Regions from separate parts of the Marinobacter shunpengi genome, predicted to be linked through region 1. Evidence: predicted binding sites of a transcription regulator. Region 1 holds the regulator's gene; the other holds the start of a gene.
What was found. The regulator FliA, encoded in region 1, starts transcription of late flagellar genes. The targets are predictions, from matches to a motif close to CTAAAGTTTNNNNNNNNNNNGCCGNTAA.

Region 1 (3,805 bases):
CGACTGGGGCGCGGGGGTAGGCTCGTCACGATTCCGGACCTGGTCAAACATGGAATTGACGTGGTCCAGGGTTTCCAGCACCACATCCATCAGATCCGAGGTCACCGTACGTTTGTGGTTCCGCAGGGTGTCAAACACGTTTTCGGCGGAGTGGCAACAACTGACCAGTGCGTCCAGTTGCAGAAAGCCCGCGCCGCCCTTGACAGTATGGAAGCCACGGAAGATGGCATTGAGCAGATCACTGTCATCCGGGTGCTGCTCCAGGTCCACCAATTGCTCCGAGAGCTGCTCGAGTATCTCGCCAGCCTCGATCAGGAAATCCTGGAGAATCTCTTCATCTGCATCTAATGCCATGCATTCACCTCAATTAAAAGCCGAGACTGGACAGCAGGTCGTCAACGTCGTCCTGTCCGGACACCACGTCAGACCGCTCTGCGGCGCGCATCTGGGGGCCTTCCCCCTTGATGGAGGCTTCCTTTTCCTTCAATTCATGGACGGTTCCGGTGAGCTGGTCCACATGACTTGCCATGACCACCAGGCTCAGCAGGTTCTCTTCCACTTCCTTCACCAGCGAGGTCACCTTCTGGATAACCTGCCCGGTCAGGTCCTGGAAATCCTGGGCCAGCAGGATCTCCGAGAGGTCCGTGTACATTTTTTCGGCATCGTCCGACAGACTCTCGAAGAAGCGGTCTATACGACCGTAGAGCTCGCGGAACTCGGCCGGTGCCATCTCCCGTCGGCGCAGGCGCTGCCAGTCATCACGCAGGGACTTGGCCTCCTCGCACATGGTACTGGCCCGCGGCATGGCCACTTCCACCAGGTCCATGGTCCGGTTGGCCGCGTTGCTGGTCATTTCCACCACGTACTGGAGCCGGTCCGACGCGTCGGTCATCTTCGACAGGGCTTCCTGCTGTTCGGCGTTCTGTGGCTGGATCTGGAAATTGCGGATGGCCTCGTGAAGGCTGCGGGTCAGGCGACCGACTTCCCGGTAAAGGCTCTGGTCCCTTACTTCACTCAGCTCATTGATCAGGGTCATGGCCTTGGCGTAGTCACCGGCATTGACCTGTTTCACCAACTCGTTGGCCTGCTCCTTGAGCTGGCTGGTGATCTCCGGGTCAAGGTTGGGGCCACTGTTTTTATCTTCGCTCATGGGAGCACATCCGGACTGTCGGTTCTGGTTTCAAAGCGTACCCGACGCTTTACTCAATACGCTCGAAGATCTTCTCGATCTTCTCCTTGAGTACGGCGGCCGTGAACGGTTTGACGACGTAGCCGTTAACGCCGGCCTGGGCGGCCGCCACGATCTGGTCACGCTTGGCTTCCGCGGTGACCATCAGGACAGGCAGGTCCTTGATCTGCTCATCGGCGCGAACTTCCTTGAGCAGGTCGAAACCGGACATGCCCGGCATGTTCCAGTCGGTGACCAGAAAGTCATACTTGCCGGAACGAAGCATGGGCAGCGCGGTGTTGCCGTCGTCTGCCTCATCGGTATTGGTAAACCCGAGATCACGCAGCAGGTTCTTGATAATCCGTCGCATTGTGGAGAAGTCGTCCACAATGAGAATCTTCATGTTCTTGTCCAATGGGACCTCCAGTTGGTCGTCGCCGGAATAATGACCTGGGCCTGGCAGTTATGGGCCCGGGCAACGTTTGATCAGGCTGTTCCGCTTCCGCCTGTTTCCGGGCGGTTGGCGTTATTCTAGCAGCCCTGGCGTTGCTTACCGTTTCAATGTGTTATCGCCCAGCAGGGCGTGCTGGATTCCTGTCGCCTCGACGCGCTCTGCACCCGCTCCCGGAATCAGGACGTGCCGGCATCAGACGCCTGCCATTCGGACAGTCGCCCCCGCAACCTCAGAGCGGCCTGGCTATGGATCTGGCTGACCCGGCTCTCACTTACCCCGAGCACGGCGCCGATTTCCTTCAGGTTCAGTTCTTCCTGGTAGTAGAGACTGAGTACCAGCTTCTCACGCTCCGGCAGATCCTCAATGGCCGCCGCCAGGTTCTGGCGGAAGGCGGCGCCCGACACATCATCCAGGGGATTGTCCGAAGCCTCCTGTTCCTGTATCGGCAGCTCCCCGGATTCATTGAGTTCATCCAGGGAAAAAAGTCGACCGGAATTAGTGTCACTGAGGCAGGCGTGGTACTCCGGCAGGGTCATGCCGAGTTCTTCCGCCACTTCGTGATCCTGGGCTTCCCGCCCTTCACGATCCTCCACGGCCTTGATGGCGGCGGACACGCGGCGGGCATTGCGGTGAACTGAGCGTGGCACCCAGTCCCCCTTGCGGATCTCGTCAACGATGGCGCCACGGATACGGATGCCGGCGTAGGTTTCAAAGGAAGCACCACGGTCCGACTGGTATTTTGCGGCAGCTTCCAGCAACCCCACCATACCGGCCTGCATCAGGTCCTCGAGTTGCACGGAATCCGGCAGTCGGGCCATGAGATGCAGGGCGATTTTCTTGACCAGCGGCGCATGCTGCTCCACCAGGTGGTGGGCATCACGCCGGCCGGTCTGATGGTAGATTCCGAGACTTCTGGCCAATGTCATGTATCCGGTTAACCCATACATCAGGATTGGATCAGGCGTTGGTGCTTACCAGGCGCTCCACGAAGAATTCCAGATGCCCCCGGGGGGACGATGGTAGCGGCCAGCTGTCCACCTTCTCGGCCAGGGCCTTGATGGCCAGTGAGGCCTTCGCCCTGGGGTAGGCATCGAGCACCGCCCGCTGCCTCTGGACTGCCTTGCGTACCGCCTCATCGTAAGGAACCATGCCTACATATTGTAGTGCAACATCCAGGAAGCGCTCGGTGACCCGGGTCAGTTTGCCGAACAGGTGTTTGCCTTCCTGCTCGTTACGGACCTGGTTGGCCAGGATGCGGAAGCGGTTAACGCCGTAATCCCGGTTCATCAATTTGATCAGGGCATAGGCATCGGTGATCGAGGTGGGTTCGTCGCAGACCACCAGCAGCAGTTCCTGGGACGCACGCAGGAAGCTGACCACGCTCTCGGAGATACCGGCCGCGGTATCGACAATGAGCACGTCCACCTGATCGCCCAGTTCACTGAAGGCGTTAATCAGGCCAGCGTGCTCCATGGGGGAAAGCTGGGTCATGCGCTGGGTGCCGGAGGACGCGGGAACGATCTTGATACCCCCGGGGCCATTAACCAGCACATCCCGGAGATCACACTCGCCGGCCAGTACGTCGGAAAGGTTTCGACTGGCGGTAATCCCCAGCAGGACGTCAATGTTGGCGAGTCCCAGGTCTGCATCCAGCAGGACGACACGCCGGCCCATCTGCGAGAGGGCAATGCCAAGGTTTACGGAGACGTTGCTCTTACCCACGCCACCCTTGCCACCGGTGACTGCAATAACCTGAACCGGATGTGGTCTGCTCATAGAGGTTCTAGTGTCCCGCCAAGGTTCTTGTCGTTCAGTATTCTGTCATGCCGTGCCTGAAACCACACCGGCCAGCGCCGGGTGAAGGCGGTCAGGCACCTGCCGCCATGGTCTGCTGTTTACGGGCATCACGCAAGCGTTCAACACCCAGGCGAACCAGCGATGCGGCGTTGGCCGGGTGCAGGTCCTGGGGTATCTTCTGGCCATCCGTCACCCAGGCCACCGGCAATGCCGTCTCCAGGGCGAACCCAAGCACTTCGCCCAGGGTCAGGGCCTCATCCAGCTTGGTCATGATACAACCTGCAAGATTCGCCATCTTATAGCAATGCCACATGGATTTCATGATCCGGGGCTGGCTGGTGGCGGGAACCACCAGGTGTGAGCGTACCGGGTGGCGGCTTTGCGCC
Region 2 (3,805 bases), on a different contig from region 1:
CCATTCCCGCCAGGGGGCGATTACTTTCACGCCGGGTTTGAGGGCGTAGGCGCCCAGCTCGAAACGCACCTGGTCGTTGCCCTTGCCGGTGGCACCGTGGGAGATGGCATCCGCACCAGTCTCGTTGGCAATCTCGATCAGGCGACGGGAGATCAGCGGGCGGGCAATGGAGGTACCCAGCAGGTACTCCCCCTCGTAGATGGTGTTGGCGCGGAACATGGGAAACACATAGTCCCGCACGTATTCCTCGCGCAGATCCTCAATGTAGATTTCCTTCACACCCAGGGCCTTGGCCTTCTCACGGGCCGGCTCCACCTCTTCACCCTGGCCGATGTCGGCGGTGAAAGTCACCACCTCACAATCGTAGGTGTCCTGCAACCAGCGGACGATCACGGATGTATCCAGACCACCGGAATAGGCCAGCACCACCTTCTTGATATCAGACATGCCCTTGCTCCTGCGATTCGAAAAACGGACAACGGAAGCCACGGAAACAGGCGTCAAAGCCGGTCACAGAGGCCCGTGTCAGGTTCAGAAAATAAGGGCGCTATTGTACGGGAGTACGGGGGGAATGGCTATCGGGAGGGAGCTTTCACGGACCCGGGGACACCGCCCCTCCCCCGGAAGGAGAGGGGTAGTGGGGGCCGTCTGGACTTAACCCGTGGCCCGGGCCTGCTGGCTGAGCACTTCCTCGCGGATGCCGTCCCAGCCTTCCTTAATGGAACGTAGCAGGTCAGCGACTTCTTCCAGTTTGCCGACGTCGTTTTTTGCGCTGGCTTCCAGCAGCGTGCGCTCCATGTAGTCGTAGAGGCTTTCCAGGCGGAGGGACAGGTCGCCGCCCTTCTCGAAATCCAGGAAGCTGCGCAGACCACCAATGATCTCAATGGCCTTGTTGATCAGTTGGGCCTTGGCCCCGTAGTCCTTCTGCTGCATCCTGGCCTTGGCCATATTGATGCGCTCCAGGGCCCCGTTGTACAGCAACTGAATGAGCTTGTGAGGATCGGCATCGGTGATGCTGGTCTGGGTGTTGATGCGCTGGTATTGCTGTAAACCGTTCATACTGACTTCCCCTAAATACTATGCCCTGAAAACGACGCCCTGACTCCTGGCTTCCATTACCCGTTCTGACTCGATGAGGGAGCCAGAGCCGCCAACTGCTGGCTGACGAAGTCCTGGGTACTCTGCAATTGGGAGATCAACTGGTCGGCTGCGGTGAACTGCTTCACCAGCCGTTCCCGCATTGACTCCATCCGCATATCCAATTGGTCCCGCTCTTCCTGGATGCTTTCCAGTCTCTCGTTAAGACCATCAGTCCGGTTTGAGAGCGTGCCATCAGACGCAAGCATGTTGTCCGCAATAGCCGTTATCCGGGCCGCGACACCCTCGGCGCCATCCACCTCGGCAAACAGTTGGGCGACTTCACCTGGCGCCTGATCAAGCTTGTCCTTGAAAACAGACTGATCAAACGTCAATTTGCCGTTGTCGTCCGGATCAGTGGCAATGCCGATATCCGCCAGGGTTCGAACCGTGCCGTTTTCAAGGCCGGGCACTACCGATGAAATCACTTCACGAAGGTCATTCCGGAGATTGCGGATGGTGGAGTCGCCGTTAAGCAGGCCACCCTGACCGGTATCGGCATTAAAGCCTGAAATAGACCGGACGACATTCTGGAACTCGTTGTACTTATCTACAAACGCCTGGACTCGCTCAGCGACCGCGTCGGAATCCTCTTCCACCTTGATGGTCGAGGTGCCCGCGCCCTTGAGTTCAAACGTCAGCCCTTCAACCGCGTCGGAAACCGTATTGCTGGACCGGGTGACGTCGATTCCGTTTACGGTCAGGAGTGCATCCTGGGCCGCTACGGTCTGCTCAAGGTTCTGGGTTGTCCCGTCGTAGACAAACTGGGATAGACCACCAGTATCCGTGTTATTGCCATCATCATCGGTGACAGTAACCTGCACCTCGTTTGCCGTGCCGCTCTCCGCCGAAGACATGACCAGCCGGAAACCCGAACCGGTATCTACCACACTGGCATTCACCCCGGCGCCGGAGTCGTTAATGGCGCTTGCCATTCCTTCAAGGGTGTTGTTACTGCCATCAATCGTAATATCCGTGGCAGTGCCGCCGACATTTATGGTCATGGTACCGGTACCGACGGTAGTGGAATCCTTGTCGGCAAACGTGGTGGAGGCCAAAGACTGGGAACGGGCCAACTGCTGCACGTCGATCTCATAGGTGCCATCATTGACCTGGGACTCGTCCATGGAAACACCAACGGTACTCTCGTTGGACGAGCTGGTATTAAATGCCATCAAGCCATCGGCGCTACTCAACCCCTCCATGGAGGAACGAAGTCCTTCAACGGCACTTTTCAATGTGCCAAAAGCGGAGATCATTGCCTCCGTGCGCTGCTGTTTCTGGTTCAGCCGGACTTCCGTTGGCTGACGCTCGGCGTTCAGGATCTGATCGACCAGATCCGAGCTGAACAATCCCGAGCCAGCCCCGAGTGACGATATGGATGCCATGATGTCATCCCCCTTGCGGTGGTATACCTGTGTGTGCTGCTACTACCTGTTATCGGCGGGGAGCGGCAAAACTTTGCCCTTTATCCGTCGAAATCCGGCATTATTTTGTAACGGCCTGTAAACCCACTATAGATGTTTCCCTGAAAGCAAGACACCGCCGGCCCCTCTCGGGTGCGGCGGTGCTGTATACCGTTGCCCAATGTCGTGAGGAAGAAAAGCCCTACACTTTCACATTAAACAACGACAGCGGTTCGTCCTGCTGCAAGTTCTCTGCCAACCTCAGGGCAACCTCATCCGGAATCTGGCGAATGACTTCACGGGTCTCCTGATCAACCACCTTCACAATGGTCTGACCGGCATCGCTATCCACCTCGAATTGCAGGTCCCGCTGAACGCTCTGAACAAAATCGTTCAACTGGGTAACAGCGGAATCCAAATCCTCCCGCTGATCCCTGTTACGCTCCTTCAGGCGCTCAGCCCGGGAGGGCTCGCTGGGCTGAGGAGAGGTGGCAACTTTCGCCGCACTGTCCGCAGATGAAGCCGCCAGGTCGGAGGCATTCCTGCCTTCGGCCTGAGATGACGACATGGCCCGAGCCGGAGCTTGCTCACTGGAGCGAACCAGCTTCAGATCCGGGCTATTCAGGTTAACGCCATTCATAGCTTACCTCGCTATCCTCAAACGGCGTAAAGCCGGGCCCCGAAGAGCCCGACTGTTACCGTTCGTCCCCTGTTACTGCAGGAGGGACAGAACCTGCTGCGGCCGGGCGTTGGCCTGGGACAGTACCGAGATACCAGCCTGCTGCAGCACCTGGGCCTTGGACATCTTGGCCGTTTCGGCCGCAAAGTCCGCATCAAGAATCCGGCTCTGGGACGCGCTCTGGTTCTCAATGTTGGTCTGCAGGTTGGCAATGGTGCTCTCAAAGCGGTTCTGCACCGCACCCAGGTCAGACCGGAAGGAGTTCACCGAACTCAGTGCATTATCGATAGCGCTGAGAGCCGCTTCGGCACCGGAAGCGGTGCTGATGCTGACGGAGGACACGTTCAGACCAGCGGCGCCCGCAGTCATGCTGTTATCGAAGCCAACCTCGATGGATTGACCAGCGTTTGCACCAATCTGGAAGGACACGGCGGAGCCCAGAGTGCCATCCAGTACGGACTGGCCGTTGAATTCGGTCTGGGTACCGATACGGGTGACTTCGGCAATACGCTGGTCCACTTCAGCCTGCAGCAACAGACGATCTTCATTTGAGTTGGAGCCGTTAGCCGCCTGGACAGCCAGC

Region 2: fliD (flagellar filament capping protein FliD) is a predicted target of FliA. The motif match lies at 2,575-2,602, and genes of this name have one in related genera.

The regions. Positions count from the first base shown of each region.
Region 1 is NZ_JBJJLA010000015.1:378,508-382,312, forward strand. Features, by position in the region: gene ACJO3T_RS09730 (chemotaxis protein CheA) at 1-354, opposite strand, end outside; gene ACJO3T_RS09735 (protein phosphatase CheZ) at 368-1,150, opposite strand; gene cheY (chemotaxis response regulator CheY) at 1,200-1,583, opposite strand; gene ACJO3T_RS09745 (RNA polymerase sigma factor FliA) at 1,799-2,548, opposite strand; gene ACJO3T_RS09750 (MinD/ParA family protein) at 2,580-3,398, opposite strand; gene flhF (flagellar biosynthesis GTPase FlhF) at 3,490-3,805, opposite strand, start outside.
Region 2 is NZ_JBJJLA010000010.1:86,074-89,878, forward strand. Features, by position in the region: gene ACJO3T_RS04995 (argininosuccinate synthase) at 1-447, opposite strand, end outside; gene fliS (flagellar export chaperone FliS) at 655-1,059, opposite strand; gene fliD (flagellar filament capping protein FliD) at 1,116-2,525, opposite strand; gene ACJO3T_RS05010 (flagellar protein FlaG) at 2,746-3,183, opposite strand; gene ACJO3T_RS05015 (flagellin domain-containing protein) at 3,256-3,805, opposite strand, start outside.